DNA from 4 places in the Arthrobacter sp. GAS37 genome. Region 1 is predicted to be linked to each of the others. Evidence: riboswitches for the same ligand, from Rfam matches in the RefSeq annotation. Region 1 holds a riboswitch; each other region holds the start of a gene.
What was found. Region 1 has a riboswitch for thiamine pyrophosphate ahead of thiO (glycine oxidase ThiO). Riboswitches for the same ligand answer to the same signal wherever they lie in the genome.

Region 1 (4,035 bases):
CATGCTCGCTGATGATCTCGGGGTGCAGCGGTATGCGGCCATCCGGGGCATAGTACGTTTGCCCGCGGTGGCGGGTCTCGGCGTCGAGCGCTCCTCCCGGGGGCACAAAGGAGGGCACATCGGAGATGGCGTAGAGAACCCTGTAACCATCCCCGGACCGGTCGATGAAGAGGGCCTGGTCGAGATCCATGGAAGAGGCCGGGTCGATCGTGATGAACGGAACGTCCGTGAGATCCTGCGCTGGCAGGGTGTGTCCGGAAACCGCGGCTTCAGCGTCGCGCAGCGCTTCAATGGGATAACCTGCGGGCAGCTCGAGTTCAGTCCGAAGCGCCGCCAGCGCTTCCGCGAGGTGGTTCGACGTTTCACTGACATTCGGGGCTACCCGCTGATGTGACACGAAAATCAGGGTAACTCCAAAATCTTCCGGCGTCTCGCTAGGCCGCCGCTGCGTCCAAGGCAGCCAGAAGGGCCTGGGCTGCCGCCGTCGGATCCTGTGCTTCGGTAATGGCTCGCACCACAACGACACGGCTTGCGCCGGCCTGCACCACCTCTTCCACGTTGCTGAGATCGATACCGCCGATAGCAAACCAGGGGAGCACAACACCGCCGACGGTCTCTTCGTCTGCCTGCTTCACCGCGTTGGCGGCGTACTTCACCAGATCGAGCCCGACGGCGGAGCGTCCCGGCTTGGTGGGGGTGGCCCAGACCGGCCCGACGCAGAAGTAGTCCAGTCCGCTGCGGCTGGGTGACGCGGCGATGGCTGCGTCAATTTGTTCCGGCGTGTGCGTGGAGAGACCGATGATAGTGCGGTCGTGGAGCAGTTTCCGGGCCGAGCGCAGCGGAATGTCCTTTTGGCCGATATGGAACACCGGTGCGCCGGAGAGGGATGCTACGTCCGCGCGGTCGTTGACTGCCCAGAGACGGCCGTGACGATGCGCCACGGATTGCAGGATTTCCAGGAGCTCCAGTTCCTCGGCCGCCTCAATTGTCTTGTCACGCAGCTGGATGATGTCCACGCCGCCCTCGAATGCGGCATCGACAAATTGCTCAAAATCACCCTGTTGCTTGCGGGCGTCGGTGCAGAGGTACAGGCGGGCGGTGGTGTGGACATGGTGCTGGGTCATGGAAACAGAGTAGTTCCTCTAAACTGGGCTGGTACCGCGGGAGCCGCGGCGGCAGTCACAATCGCCGCGCGGCTGAGAGGGCTTCAGCGCCGACCGCTTGACCTGATCCGGCTAGTACCGGCGTAGGGAAGGACCCCATGGACGAAGTAAACACCCAGCACGGACCCCTGCACGCGGATGTGGCGGTGATCGGAGGCGGTGTCATTGGCCTCGGCATCGCGTGGGAAGCCCGCAGGTCCGGCCGCTCGGTTGCCCTGATCGATCCCGCGCCGGCCAGCGGCGCCACCTTCGCGGCGGCGGGCATGTTGGCGCCCGTCAGCGAACTGCACTACCAGGAAGAGGACCTCCTGGAGCTCATGCTCGAATCGTCGGCGTTGTGGCCGGACTTCGAACGCAATGTGACCGGATCAAGCACCGGACGCAGCACGGGTTACCGCACGACGCCGACCCTCGCCGTCGGCGCGGACGCTGCGGACCGCCGGGCGCTCGCCGATCTCAGGGATGTCCAGCTGGCCAACGGCCTGGTGGTGGAATCCGTGCCGTTGCGCGAGGCACGGGAGCGTGAGCCGCTGCTGAGCCCGCAGATTTCCTGTGCCTTCGACATCCCGGGCGACCACCAAGTGGATCCGCGCCGGCTTTCGGCCGCGATTCTCGGCGCGCTGGCAGACCACCAGCCCGGCGATTCCAGTTGGATTCCGGGGGCCGAAGGCGGTTTTGCGGTCCAGGACACCGCGGCGGGCCTCCTGTGGGAGGACGGGCGCGTCGTCGGGGCTGTGCTGGACTCAGGAATCGAAGTGCTCGCCACGGAAACAGTGGTTGCCAACGGACTGGATGCCGCCCGCTTGAACGGCCTGCCGGATGGAATGTCGCTCCCGTTGCGTCCCGTGTACGGCGACATACTGCGGCTGCGCGTCCCGGACCACCTGCAACCCCTGGTCACCGCCACGGTCCGTGGAATGGTGCGCGGAGTGCCCGTCTACATCGTGCCCCGCGACGACGGGACCGTGGTGGTCGGCGCGACGCAACGTGAAGACGGCTTGTCGGCGTCGGGGGGATCGGCCAACCCGGTGTCGGCCGGCGGCGTGTACCAATTGCTCCGCGACGCCCAGGTTCTGGTTCCGGCTGTGGCCGAACTGGAACTCCTGGAAGCAACTGCCCGAGCGCGTCCAGGCACTCCGGACAATGCACCGCTGTTGGGCCGTGTGGAACGTCGCGAAGGCGAAGGAACCGTGCCGGGCCTCATCGTGGCCAGCGGCTTCTTCCGCCACGGCGTGCTCCTCACCCCGGCAGCGGCGAAAATCTGCGTCGGACTCATGGATGGCGCCGTCGATCCCCGGTGGAACAAATTCCGCCCGGACCGCTTCTCCCGCCCGCTTTCAGTACCACGGGCCTCAACGGACGGCCCATCGGCCGATACCTCATATCCCCTTCCGAAGGACCACGCATGAACATCAAATTGAACGGCGCAGACCACACGTTGAGCGACGACGCGTCCGTGACCACCCTCGTCAGCCACATCACCGGAAGGGTTGTGGACTCCAGAGGCCAGGCGGCCGACGGACGCAAGATCGGCGTCGCCGTCGCACGCAATTCCGAAGTGGTGCCGCGCAGCCAGTGGGCTGCTACCGCGCTCGCAGAGGGCGACGAACTCGAAATCGTTACCGCAGTACAGGGAGGCTGAACCATGACCGCAGCAAGCACTCAAGCAGCAACCACCCGAACCGACGCCCTGGTGATCGACGGTGTTGAGTTCGGCTCGCGCCTCATCATGGGGACCGGCGGAGCCCCGAGCCTGGACGGCCTGGGGGCAGCCTTACTGGCCTCCGGCACCGAACTCACCACCGTGGCCATGCGGAGGTACTCGCCGACTGAAACAGGTTCGCTGTTCCAGTTGCTCGTGGACCATGGCATCCGTGTCCTGCCCAACACGGCCGGCTGTTTTACCGCCAAGGACGCTGTCATGACAGCCGAGCTTGCCCGTGAGGCGTTGGAAACGGATTGGGTGAAGCTCGAGGTCATCGCCGACGAACAGACGCTGCTGCCTGACGCCGTGGAGTTGGTGGATGCGACGGAGAAACTGGTGGACCGCGGCTTCAAGGTCTTCGCCTACACCAACGACGACCCTGTCCTGGCGCTTCGACTGGAAAACCTCGGAGCAACAGCGGTGATGCCCTTGGGCGCGCCTATCGGCACCGGTCTGGGCATCCTGAATCCCCACAACATCGAGCTGATTGTGTCCCGCGCTTCGGTCCCGGTAGTACTCGACGCCGGAATCGGCACCGCGTCCGACGCAGCACTCGCCATGGAGCTCGGTTGCGACGCCGTGCTGCTGGCCACCGCGGTGACCCGTGCGCAGAACCCGGTGCAGATGGGCGAGGCCTTCAAACACGCGGTCATCGCCGGTAGGCTGGCGAAGCAGGCGGGCCGCATCCCGCGCCGGGAACACGCCCTGGCGTCCTCGGCGATGGAGGGCCGGGCCGAGTTCCTCTAGCGGCCTATGTTGGCCGCTCCGGGGATTCCTGCGAATTCCACGTCAGCGAAGGAGCCCAGATGGCCGGCAAAGATGACATCCTCACCAGGTCCGCGATCGACGACGCCCTGGCGGAACTGCCGGACTGGCGGTACCGCCTGGGCGGCCTCGCCACCGTCTACAAATGCCCGACGTCGGCTGCCGCACTGGAGCTGATTGCCGCCGTCGGGCGCATCGCCGAGCAGCAGAACCACCACCCGGACCTCGACTGGCGGTACAACCGGGTGTTCATCCGGTACACCTCCCATGACGCCGGGAGCGCTGTGACCCAACGCGACATCCGGGCGGCCACGAGCGCCAGCGAAGCAGCCGCGGAAGCCGGGGCAGCGGCCGAACCGGGGCTCTATCGGACGGTTGAAGTCGGAATCGACACCCCGGATC
Region 2 (4,035 bases), on a different contig from region 1:
CCTGGGCAAGGTCCAGAACGTGCTGCCGTCGATGGAAGCTGCGTTCGTGGACATCGGACGCGGCCGCAACGCCGTGCTGTACGCCGGTGAAGTCAACTGGGATGCCGTTACCCTGGAAGGCAAACCTCGCCGCATCGAAAACGCCCTGAAATCAGGCGATTCCGTGCTGGTCCAGGTCACCAAGGACCCCGTGGGCCACAAGGGCGCACGCCTGACGAGCCAGATTTCGCTTCCTGGCCGCTACCTTGTGTACGTGCCCGGCGGTTCAATGACCGGTATTTCCCGCAAGCTGCCCGACGTCGAGCGCAACCGTCTGAAGAAGATCCTCAAGGATCGCCTCCCGGAGAACGCGGGCGTCATTGTCCGCACCGCCGCCGAGGGTGCTTCCGAGGAAGAGCTGACGCACGATATCAACCGCCTGCGGGCCCAGTGGGAAGGCATCGAAAGCCAGTCCACCTCCACCAAGGTCCTGGCCCCGGAAGTGCTGTACGGCGAACCGGACCTCACCATCAAGGTTGTCCGCGACGTCTTCAACGAGGACTTCTCCAAGCTCATCGTCTCCGGCGATGAAGCCTGGGACACCATCGAGGCCTACGTCACCTATGTGGCGCCCGATCTGGTGGGACGCCTCGAAAAGTGGACCTCGGATCAGGACATTTTCTCGGCATGGCGCGTGGACGAACAGATCCACAAGGCATTGGAGCGCAAGGTCTTCCTGCCCTCCGGTGGTTCGCTCGTGATCGACCGCACCGAGGCCATGACGGTTGTTGACGTCAACACTGGGAAGTTCACCGGCAGCGGTGGCAACCTTGAGGAAACCGTCACCAAGAACAACCTTGAGGCTGCCGAGGAAGTGGTGCGCCAGCTTCGCTTGCGCGATATCGGCGGAATCATCGTCATCGACTTCATCGACATGGTCCTGGAATCCAACCGCGATCTCGTGTTGCGCCGCATGGTCGAGTGCCTCGGCCGGGACCGCACCAAGCACCAGGTCGCCGAAGTGACGTCGCTTGGATTGGTGCAGATGACCCGCAAGCGCATGGGCACCGGCCTGCTTGAGGTCTTCGGCGAGCAGTGCGAAACGTGCGCCGGTCGTGGAATCGTCACGCACGACGAGCCTGTGGAGCACCGTCGGGCCAACGTGGTGGCCGCTGAACACCACCACCCGCGGACGGAATCACAGCCGGCCGTCCGCCCGGAGCAGCGCAAGCGTCGCCGCGGCAGGGGGACAGGGCAGGGGACGGCCGAGCTTCCGATCACCCCTCCTGTTCCGGTCCATACAGTGGAATCCACTGATCCGAATCGCCAGGCGGCCACCCGCGCAGCCCTTGCCACCATCGCGGCTGCAGCCCACGCTGCCCACCTGCACGACGACGAGCTCCACCACGCGGCGGAATTGCTCGCCGACCGGCACGTAGCGGAAGCCACCCCGGTCCAGGCCCCGGCGGCCCCGGTCCAGGCTCCCGCCGCTGCTTCGAGTAGCGAGGAACGTTCGAAGCCTGTGCTGCGATTCGGCGGCGAGGAAGTTGCGTTGCCCTTCGTCCACCACGAAGAGGAGCCGGCGAGTGGTGCACCTGCCATGAGCCTGGATCTGTTGGCACAGGCATTCGCGGGCCTTGGAGAAGCTCCGGACACCGCGGCGACGGCAACAGAAGCCAAGGAAGCGCCCGCAGGTGCCCCCGCGGGCGTTGCAAGCAGAGAATCCGGGGAATCGGGTTCGCGTGGACGCCGAGGCCGCCGCAACCGTAGTGCCAGCCGGGCCCAGGGTTCCGCCAACGCCACCAACGTGGAGCACCACGAGGTTGCCGCGGCTGCCTCCGGTGGGGCCGCGCACGAGGCCAAGGCGACGGACGCGGCTCCCGCGAAGGCGACGGCGGCAGCGGAACCGATCATCCTCGGAGTCGGCGTGCCCAAGTCCGAACTCTAAGCGCAGTACCCTGTCCGAAGCCCCGGCCGTTTCCGCTCCTGTGGAAACCGCCGGGGCTTCGGCGTTGCCGGCCAATCCACCGGACCTCCCCACAGTGCGGTTGCAAAGGGGGATTTCAGCGGGCGAGGTGTGATCCGGGTTAAGCTAGGGGACTGACACGGGGTGCCGCGCACCAAGCCGGCTGAGACCAGACCCGTTGAACCTGTCCGGTTAGCACCGGCGAAGGGATGTCTCGCATGACAGTTTCGGCGCAATCAGCCGTCTACCCGCTCAAGGCCGTCCGGCGACCTATCCCGAGGGTCCTCAGCATTGCCGGCTCGGATCCTTCGGGTGGTGCCGGGATCCAGGCAGACCTGAAGAGCATCGCGGCCAACGGCGGCTATGGCATGGCCGTCATCACGGCGCTCACCGTGCAGAACACCCAGGGAGTCACTGCCGTCCACGTGCCTCCCGTGGAGTTCCTGCGCCAGCAGTTGGACGCCATTAGCGACGACGTCACGGTTGATGCCGTCAAGATCGGCATGCTCGGGGACGCGGCGGTCATCCACGAAGTCCGCCGCTGGCTCGGCGAGGCGCGTCCCGCCGTCGTCGTGCTGGATCCGGTGATGATCGCCACCAGCGGCGACCGGCTCCTGGCGGAGTCTGCTGAAACTGCCCTGCGGGAACTTCTGCCCCTCGCTGACTTGGTGACCCCCAACCTTCCTGAATTGGCCATGCTGCTTGGCGAACCTGAAGCCACTGACTGGGCATCGGCGTTGGAGCAAGGCAAACGCCTGGCTGCCGCCTGTGGGAACACCGTCCTGGTGAAGGGTGGCCATCTTCAGGGAGCCGGCTGCCCCGACGCCCTGGTCAACACCGGGGGAGTCCTGAGCCAGGACGTGGTGGAATTCGCCGGCCAACGCGTGGAGACCCGCAACAGCCATGGCACGGGGTGTTCCCTGTCGTCGGCGATGGCGACGGCCAAGGCGCGGCTCGGCGATTGGGAGTCCGCCTTGCGTGTGGTCAAGCCTTGGCTTCAGGAGGCGCTGTCCCAGTCCGAGGTGCTGGAAGTGGGGAAGGGCAACGGGCCGATCCATCATTTCCACGCGCTCCAGCACGCCCTTCAACCGGGCGATTTTGCCGTCCGGATGTGGGACGCCGCCCAAACGGAACTTGGGGCCATTTATGGCTTGGACTTCATCCAGGATTTGCAATCCGGTGGGCTCAGCGAAGCGCAATTCAGCTATTACCTGTCGCAGGATGCCATCTATCTCAACGGCTATTCCCGGGTCCTGGCGCGGGCAAGCGCCCTCGCCCCAAGCGAAACCGAACAGCTGTTCTGGGCCCGCGGCTCGCAGATGTGCCTTGAAGTCGAGTCCGAGCTGCATCGGAATTGGCTCAGCGGACGCCAGGTAAGCGGAGAGCTGGGCCCGGTCACCAAGGCCTACGTGGACCACTTGCTTGCGGCGTCGGCGTCGGGCAGCTATGCCGTCCTGCTGGCTGCCGTGCTGCCTTGCTACTGGTTGTACGCCGAGGTGGGACAGCAGCTCCACCATGGCTATATACAGGCGGGAGCGTCGGACGAGCACCCTTATGCGGACTGGCTGCGTACCTACGCAGACGAGGCGTTCGCCGAGGCCACGCGCAAGGCGATCGACATCACAGACGCCGCCGCGCAGGCCGCAACACCTGCGGAGCGTGCCGCCATGATGGAGGCGTTTGCCCAATCCTGCCGTTACGAAACGGCGTTCTTCGATGCTCCAAGGTTGCACGGCTGAACCCGGTTCCTGCCGGGGAAGGACAGGATGAAGCGCCCGTTCCGGCGGGCGCTGCAGCGTGTCGGACTGAGGATCCGAGCTTTTCCCGGCCGGCAGGGTAAGGTGGACGGGCACGGTACCGGGTGGCGCATAGCCAGTCTGTGGCAGTCATCACGTGGCAGCCCCCGGACCTGGCCTCATTTGCAGCCGAAGGCGAAACTAGCGTAATCTAGATCTTCGGTGCTTACGCCAACACTTGGGTTATGCCCCCAGAAACCGTTCATTTGGAACTGACCTTTCATTTGGAACTATTCGAGGGATGACTCATGGATTCCGTACCGGAGTCCACGGCGTTGAGGCACAGCGTGAACC
Region 3 (4,035 bases), on a different contig from region 1:
AGGTCCGCGGCGTGGGCGGCGATTTTGTACGTGATCACGCCGGTCTTGACGTCGTCCTTGTTTGGCAGGCCCAGGTGTTCCTTCGGGGTGACGTAGCAGAGCATCGCGGTTCCGTAGCGTGCGATCTCCGTGGCGCCGATGGCCGAGGTGATGTGGTCGTAGCCCGGAGCAACGTCGGTGACGAGGGGGCCCAAGGTGTAGAACGGTGCGCCGTCGCACAGTTCCTGCTGCCGCTCGACGTTCTCGCGGACGAGGTGGAACGGGATGTGCCCGGGGCCCTCCACCATGACCTGCACGTCGTACTTCCACGCCCGCTTCGTGAGCTCCGCGAGCGTGTCGAGCTCGGCGAACTGTGCGGCGTCGTTGGCGTCCGCCGTCGCTCCCGGGCGCAAGCCGTCGCCGAGCGAGAACGCGACGTCGTACTTGGCGAAGATTTCGCAGAGTTCGTCGAAGTGGGTGTAGAGGAAGTTTTCCTCATGGTGCGCCAGGCACCAGCCGGCCATGATGGAGCCGCCACGGGAAACGATGCCCGTCACGCGGTTCGCGGTGAGCGGCACGTACCGCAGCAACACGCCGGCGTGGATGGTCATGTAGTCCACGCCCTGCTCGCACTGTTCAATGACGGTGTCGCGGAAGATTTCCCAGGTGAGCTTGTTGGCTTCGCCGTTGACCTTCTCGAGGGCCTGGTAGATGGGCACGGTGCCGATCGGGACGGGCGAGTTGCGGATGATCCATTCGCGGGTGGTGTGGATGTCGTCGCCCGTGGACAGGTCCATGACCGTGTCCGCGCCCCATTGCGTGGCCCACTGCAGCTTGTCCACTTCTTCGGCGATGGAACTGGTGACGGCCGAGTTGCCGATGTTGGCGTTGATCTTCACGAGGAAGGCCTTGCCGATGATCATCGGTTCGGATTCGGGGTGGTTGATGTTGTTGGGAATGATGGCACGGCCGGCGGCGACTTCGCTGCGGACAAGTTCGACATCGCAGTTCTCGCGAAGTGCCACGAACCGCATTTCGGGCGTCACGATGCCCTGCTTGGCATAGTGCATCTGTGTCACGGTCTTGCCTTCGACGGCGCGGCGGGGCACCGGCTGTGCGCCCTTCCACTCTGCGGAGGCGGCGCCGCGGCGCACGGCCGACTTGCCGTCGTCCAGCAGGTTCCGTTCGCGGCCGCTGTATGCCTCGGTATCGCCGCGGGCTTCGATCCACTCGCTCCGGAACGGCTCCAGGCCAATCACAGGGTCACTGCCGGGCCCCGCGGTGCGGTACACCTGGAAAGGCGCGTTGGCCTCGCCGTTTGGGGACGGTTCCAAGGCGATTTCAGTCACTGGAACCCGGATTCCCGTCTCTGCATCTTCCAGGAACGCGAGGGAATGGGACTTGAGGGAATGTGTCACCTCTTGCGCCGATCCGTTTTGGGTAGGGCTCAGCTGTGTTTCTTTGGTGCTCAAAGGATTACTCACTTCCTTCGCCGGCATTACCCGGACAGGTTCAACGGTCGCAGGCTGCGTCAGCCCGATCTCAGCCCTTGCAAGGGCCCCCGTGTGGTCGTAGACGAAGCTACCACAGCTGTGGGTGCTTGGGAGAGATGTGACCGAGGACAGATGTGACCGGGCCGGCAACGGCCCCGGGAACTAGGGTGGAATCATGGCGGAAATCATCGAGTTCAGCGGCGCCGTCCTCACCGGGCCGGAAGAGGAACGGCGCGGCCTCTGGTCGGTCGACGGACGGCTGACCTTTCTGCGGCCTGCTGCCGCGCCGGACGTCGTCCTGGACGGATGGGTGCTGCCCGGCCTTGTCGACGCGCACTGTCATGTTGGTTTGGGGAGGGGCGGAGCGGTGGACGACGAGACTGCCCGACTGCAGGCAACGGCGGACCGGAACGCCGGGACCCTCTTGATCCGCGACGCAGGATCCGCAAGCGACACGCGCTGGCTGCAGCGCCGGACGGACATGCCGAGGATCATCCGCGCGGGCAGGCACATCGCTAGGCAACGCCGGTACATCCCCGGACTGGCCGAAGAAGTCGAGCCCGAGGATCTCGTGGAGGCCGTGCGCAAGCAGGCACGGTCCGGAGACGGCTGGGTCAAGATCGTAGGGGACTGGATCGACCGCTCGGCAGGGGATCTTGGCCCGTCCTTTCCGGCCGCCATCGTCAAGGACGCGGTCACCGCGGCACACGAGGAGGGAGCCAGGGTGACTGCTCATTGCTTCGCCGAAGGGACTATCGACGACATGCTCGACGCCGGCATCGACTGCATCGAGCACGCCACCGGTCTGTTGCCGCACCATATCCCCAGGCTGCTGGAACAGGGTGTGCCGATCGTCCCCACGCTCATCAACATTGCGACTTTTCCGGACATCGCGAAGCAGGCGGAAGCGAAGTTCCCGCCTTACGCCGCGCACATGACCAGATTGTGGGAGCGCAGGCATGAACGCGTCGCCGAGGCATTCGACGCCGGGGTGCGGGTGTACGCCGGGACCGACGCCGGCAGCGTCATCAAGCACGGCCGGATCGGCGAGGAAATCCTGGAACTGCACCGCGCGGGCATTCCGGCGGCCGCCGCCCTCGACGCCGCCTGCTGGTCCGCACGCGAGTGGCTGGGTGCCGACGGCATCAGCGAAGGTGCCAGTGCCGACGTCGTGCTCTACGCAAACGATCCCCGTGCGTCACTTGAGGTGGTGCTGAATCCGCAATGCACCGTGCTGAGGGGACATATTTCAGGAAGCGCCGGGCATTAGGAATAAATTGAAGCTTCAAGTAATTTAGATAGATAGAGGTTGCCGAAGGGCGGCGCCACAAAAAGCCGGGAGTTTCACATGACCATCACATCCAGCCAGGATCTCCTTCCTGCCGAACTCACCATGGGTACGGTCATGCTCAAAGTGGGGGACATGAAGCTCATGGTCGACTACTACCAGCGGGCCCTGGGGCTGGAGGTCGTCGCCGAACAGGACGGCGGACTCTACTTCGGCAGGCTCGGCAAGCCGTTGGTGCACCTCGCGCCGGCCTCCGGGCTCCAGATCCCGGGTCGCGGAGAGGCTGGACTCTTCCACACGGCCTTGCTCTTCGAAGACCAATCCTCGCTCGCCGCGACTGTTGCCTCGGCCGCGCAGTACGAACCCCACGCCTTCGTCGGCAGCGCGGACCACCTGGTCAGCGAGGCCTTCTACTTCACCGACCCTGAGGGCAACGGCATCGAGCTCTACTACGACAAGCCCCGCGAAGGCTGGGAGTGGAATGGCAGTTCGGTCGTCATGGACAGCCTGCCGCTCCCTCCGCAGCGCTACCTCCAGCAATACCTGAACGAAGCGGCGGTGACAGGCCAGCATGAGGCGGGCGCCGGCGTCGGGCATGTCCACCTCCAGGTGGGCGATGTGCAGACCGCCCATGATTTCTACGTCGACACCTTGGGCTTCGAGCAGACCGCCGGGTGGCACGGGCAGGCCCTGTTCGTCTCCGCGGGCGGCTACCACCACCACATGGCCATGAATGTCTGGAACAGTCGCGGCGCAGGTCCACGCAAGGACACGCTCGGTCTCGGCGAGGTTGTCATCGAGGTGCCGTCAGGAGACGACGTCGGCGCGCTCGCCGACCGCCTCAAGGTTGCCGGCATTGCCTCCCACCACACCGGCCAGGAGTTGCGCTTCGAGGACCCGTGGCGCAACCGGCTGCGGGTCGCCGTCCGCTAGGCTGGAGTCTGCGGCGTGGCGCATTTTCGGCCGCCGCGCCGCAGCTCCGTTGGCACGAATGAATGAGAGTACTTTCCATGGGCTTTGCTGAAATCTTTGTTGCCACCCACGATGAAGCACTCAAGAGGGCCGCTGCCCTGGAGAAGGGCAGTGACGTGTCCGGCGCCGCTGTACGGATCCCGGGAATCAGCGATTTCGAAGTAGAACAACTTGGCGACCTGGCGGGCACGGCCGTGCACGCAGCCGGGGCCGACTATGAGCTCGCATTGGTGGACGTCACCAGCGACGCCTTGCTGGGCGTCCCCGAAGCCATGGTGCGTGCCCTGTCCGAGCTTCTCAGCT
Region 4 (4,035 bases), on a different contig from region 1:
CACATGGTGGGCCGCGCAGGCTACCGGACCAAGCACCTCCACCCTGAGTTGCTCAGCACCGACGAACTCGAGGCCGTGGTGCTGCGGGCTGCCGGTCAGCGGGCGGCGGAGAAAGCTCAAGAAGCGGACTCGGCAATGCCCCACACCGGGAACGGCCGCAACGGCGGGGGCGCGAACGGCGGGGGCGCGGGCGCCAACGGCGGGCCGTCAGCCTAGACGATGTCCTGCGTCTTCGAGAAGCGCGAGATGGCGCGCTGGGTACTGCGGCTTGCGAAAACCTGGATGACAGCGCTGACAGTCGCCGAAATCAGGGCGAAGGTCAGTGCCGAGCGCAGGCTTGCCTCCATGTCATCGTGACCCTTGGGAGGCTTCTTGCCGGTGGACTTTTCCCACAACGCATTGACGAGCTTGGTGCCGACAAAGCCTGCGCCGATGCTCACGCCAGTGCCGAGCAGTTTGATGAGGAGGTTCATTCCGGGACTCCTTGCGGGAGGAAACAGGACCGTCCCCAGCCTAACCCCACTTCAGGGCTGTTCCGGAGCAACGGATGGCGGTTGGCGCCTCAGCCGGAAGAACTCCTCCAAGGCTCCGGGCTTTGGACGGACGGGCACGATGTCACGGTCCTCGGCCAGGATCGCTTCCACCGTGCCGAGGGCGAGTAGCTCATCCAGCAGCGCCAGCGTGGGCGGCATGAGCTTGAGGGTTCCGGCGGCTTCGGCATCCAGGATTCCGCGGACCGGCATCCACAAGGACGATGACGCTTCCGTGGTTTGGTGCTTTGGTTCGGCACCGGAAAGCGGGCAGGCAAGGTAGAAGTATGTGTCGAAGCGCTTGGGCTGGTCTGCCGGTGTGACCCAGTTGGCCCACGGGCGGAGGGTGGCGGCGTCGAGCTTCAGCCCGGCCTCTTCGAACACCTCGCGCTGCGCGGCCGCCAGTACCCGGCCGGCGTTGAACCCGGCGGAAGTGGGCTCGACGGCGATGCTGCTCCGGTGCCATGCGGCGGCGTGCCGCTCGACGACGTCGTCCGCGAAGTCCCAGCCGGAGCTGTCCACGTGATCCACCCGTCCGCCCGGAAAGACAACCATGCCCGCGGCGAAATCCATCGTGCTTACCCGGTGCTGAACGAAAACTTCCAGGCCGCGCCCGGCATCCGCGGGAACCTCCGGGCCTGACTGAATCGTGTGAACGGGGGCCTCGCGGACGAGGATCACGCTTGCGGCGAGCCTAGGTTCGGCCACCGTGGTGCTGTTCGCTTCGACAATGCCTGCCAAGACTGCTCCTTTGCCCGCTTGCTGCGTCACATTCTGCTGGATCATTCTCCCAGTTTCTGTACGCGCCCGCGCCATTCCGGGCCTGCCTGTGCTCACCCGGCGAATGATCCAGCAGAATCCGTCGTTACGCGTTTTGGCACAGCGCCCGCAACCCCGCCAAGGTGTAAACTGAACCACGCCCAAAAGGGTGGATTGATAACGACAGGGGAGCGCCGCCGTCGGGCTCGCAGCAATGCGGCACGGAGGACGGGCGCTGAGAGTGCGGACAGCCGCAGACCCTCGAACCTGATCCGGCTAGTACCGGCGCAAGGGAGTCGAGTTCTCATAGTGCCCGGACCGGCGCGGCGGAAGCCGCTCGCAGGCAACCGGAACACTTTCCCCTCCTGTTCTTCAGGAGGACAAAATGACTGGTATTTCTGCAAGGCCGGGCCTCACCAAGCCTGGTTACAACTGGCGCGTCGTGGACATCGTCGTGGCCGCACTGATCTCCATCGCCGGTGGCGTGATCTTCTGGGCATGGGACCAGATGGCTCTGGTTGTCACGCCCGTCACCGCCGGCTACCCTCCGCTGGGCGGCCTGATCGCTGGCGGTTGGATGATTCCGGCAGTGCTGGGCATGCTCGTTGTCCGCAAGCCCGGTGCGGCAATTTTCTGCGAAATGGTGGCCGCCACCAGCGAGCTCATCATGGGTAACCAGTACGGCACCACGGTCCTGATCTCGGGCCTGCTCCAGGGCCTCGGCGCGGAACTCATTTTCCTGGCCTTCATGTACAAGAAGTTCAACCTGCCGGTGTCCCTGCTGGCCGGTGCCGGCGCGGGCCTGTTCTGCGGGTTGAACGATTCCTTCCTGCCGTGGGGCTGGAACATCGCCTACGAGGTCGGCGACAAGCTCGCGTACATCGTGTTCTGCACGATCTCTGGTGCCGTCATCGCCGGTGCCCTGGCCTGGATCGCGACCCGCGGCCTGGCCAAGACCGGTGTCCTGAGCGCGTTCGCGTCCCGCAAGGCCGCCTCGGAGCCCGTCTTTTCCTGATGCCAAGTCCTGATTCCGGCACCCCTGCTGTGGTGCGACCCGCCGCCATTTCCGCGCAAGGGTGGGGCTGGCGGCACGCTGGCCGCACCACGCAGGCCATCCACGCCCTGGACCTGGACATCCGTCCAGGCGGGCGTGTGCTCCTGCTTGGCCCCTCGGGCGCGGGCAAGTCGACGCTCCTGCATGCCCTGGCGGGCGTTCTGGGCGAGGACGGTGACGACGCCGACGAGACCGGCTCGTTGCTGGTGGACGGTGTTTCGCCGAAGGCCCAGCGGGGCCGTGCCGGACTCATGCAGCAGGACCCCGAAACCCAGGTGGTGCTTTCCCGGCTGGGCGACGACGTCGCTTTCGGCGCCGAGAACCTTTGCGTGCCGCGGGAAGAGATTTGGAAACGCGTCCATGAAGCGCTCGACGACGTCGGGCTGCGGAACAGTGCCAGCGGCGACTTTGCGCTCGACCACCCGACGTCGGCGCTCTCGGGCGGGCAGAAACAGCGCCTTGCGCTCGCCGGCATCCTGGCCATGCGGCCTGGCTTGATCCTCCTGGACGAGCCGACCGCCAACCTGGACCCGGCTGGCGTGCTCGAGGTCCGCGATGCCGTGGGCCGCTGCCTGGACAAGACCGGCGCCACCTTGGTGGTGGTGGAGCATCGGGTCTCGGTCTGGAAAGACCTTGTGGACCGGATCGTGGTCCTCCAGCCGGGCAGATCCTCCTCCACGGGAGGGTCGACGCCAGGGGTGCTTCTGGACGGCGATCCGGACACCGTTCTGGCTCAAGCAAGGGACATGCTCACTGCTGCGGGCGTCTGGGTGCCCGGGTACGTGCCGGCCACCCGGCCACGTTCGGGCACGGCCGCCGGCTCCGGAACAGCAGCCGGCTCCGGGGCGAGGAGTGGGGGAGAGCTGCTGCTCGCTACCCAGGAGCTCGCGGTGTCCCGCGAAAGGCCGCGGCGCCGGGGGTTCAAAACCATCCTGCCCCTTCCTGTGCAGGCCGGACTCGACGCCGAGGTGCTCGCCGGGCAGGCGCTGACCATCACCGGCCCCAACGGTGCCGGAAAATCGACCTTCGCTTTGACCCTCGCGGGCTTGTTGGCGCCGGTGTCCGGCACAGTGACTGCCGCCGTCGGGCTCAGTGAAGGCGCCGGCACCGACCCTTTCAAGTGGAAGGCCCAGCAGCTGATCTCCCGGATCGGGACCGTGTTCCAAGAGCCCGAGCACCAGTTCGTCACCGGCCGCGTGCTCGACGAGCTCATGTTCGGCCCCAAGCACCTTGGCCATGGCGAGGAGCGAGTGGACGAATTGCTGGAGCGGCTGCGTCTGGGGCATCTCGTGGACGCCAATCCGTACACGCTCTCCGGGGGCGAAAAGCGGCGGCTATCCGTGGCCACGGTGCTCGCCGCGCACCCCCGCGTCCTGGTGCTGGACGAACCCACCTTCGGCCAGGACGCGAACACTTGGGCCGAGCTTGCGTCGTTCCTGTCCGAACTGCTCGACGCCGGCACATCCGTGGTTTCCGTAACCCACGACCAGGAATTCAGCTCCGTCCTGGGCGGCACCGAGATGCGGCTCGAGCCTGCGCTCCGAGGCGCGGCCCGGCAGGAAGCGGGTGCGGCATGAGGGAAACCCTGACCCTGCGCGGTAACAACGCCCTTCTCACTCGCGCGAATCCGCTGGCCAAGTTCGTGTCGGTCTTCCTGATCACCTTGGTGTTGGCGCTGTCCATTGACCTGGT

Region 2: it holds a riboswitch for thiamine pyrophosphate, as region 1 does, so the genes downstream of both, thiD (bifunctional hydroxymethylpyrimidine kinase/phosphomethylpyrimidine kinase) here and thiO (glycine oxidase ThiO) in region 1, are expected to answer to the same signal.
Region 3: it holds a riboswitch for thiamine pyrophosphate, as region 1 does, so the genes downstream of both, thiC (phosphomethylpyrimidine synthase ThiC) here and thiO (glycine oxidase ThiO) in region 1, are expected to answer to the same signal.
Region 4: it holds a riboswitch for thiamine pyrophosphate, as region 1 does, so the genes downstream of both, ABH924_RS11555 (ECF transporter S component) here and thiO (glycine oxidase ThiO) in region 1, are expected to answer to the same signal.

The regions. Positions count from the first base shown of each region.
Region 1 covers NZ_JBIYDB010000001.1:283,796-287,830, reverse strand. The annotation lists gene ABH924_RS01345 (RNB domain-containing ribonuclease) at 1-397, opposite strand, end outside; gene thiE (thiamine phosphate synthase) at 435-1,124, opposite strand; TPP riboswitch at 1,151-1,271, shown strand; gene thiO (glycine oxidase ThiO) at 1,262-2,572, shown strand; gene thiS (sulfur carrier protein ThiS) at 2,569-2,805, shown strand; gene ABH924_RS01325 (thiazole synthase) at 2,809-3,615, shown strand; gene ABH924_RS01320 (4a-hydroxytetrahydrobiopterin dehydratase) at 3,675-4,035, shown strand, end outside.
Region 2 covers NZ_JBIYDB010000038.1:27,272-31,306, forward strand. The annotation lists gene ABH924_RS20600 (Rne/Rng family ribonuclease) at 1-1,927, shown strand, start outside; TPP riboswitch at 2,076-2,172, shown strand; gene thiD (bifunctional hydroxymethylpyrimidine kinase/phosphomethylpyrimidine kinase) at 2,164-3,684, shown strand.
Region 3 covers NZ_JBIYDB010000015.1:88,013-92,047, forward strand. The annotation lists gene thiC (phosphomethylpyrimidine synthase ThiC) at 1-1,451, opposite strand, end outside; TPP riboswitch at 1,447-1,554, opposite strand; gene ABH924_RS13760 (amidohydrolase family protein) at 1,648-2,742, shown strand; gene ABH924_RS13765 (VOC family protein) at 2,821-3,693, shown strand; gene ABH924_RS13770 (hypothetical protein) at 3,771-4,035, shown strand, end outside.
Region 4 covers NZ_JBIYDB010000011.1:92,173-96,207, reverse strand. The annotation lists partial or broken gene mnhG (monovalent cation/H(+) antiporter subunit G) at 1-114, shown strand, start outside; gene ABH924_RS11565 (DUF4235 domain-containing protein) at 213-473, opposite strand; gene ABH924_RS11560 (NUDIX hydrolase) at 525-1,316, opposite strand; TPP riboswitch at 1,465-1,601, shown strand; gene ABH924_RS11555 (ECF transporter S component) at 1,675-2,304, shown strand; gene ABH924_RS11550 (ABC transporter ATP-binding protein) at 2,304-3,920, shown strand; gene ABH924_RS11545 (energy-coupling factor transporter transmembrane component T family protein) at 3,917-4,035, shown strand, end outside.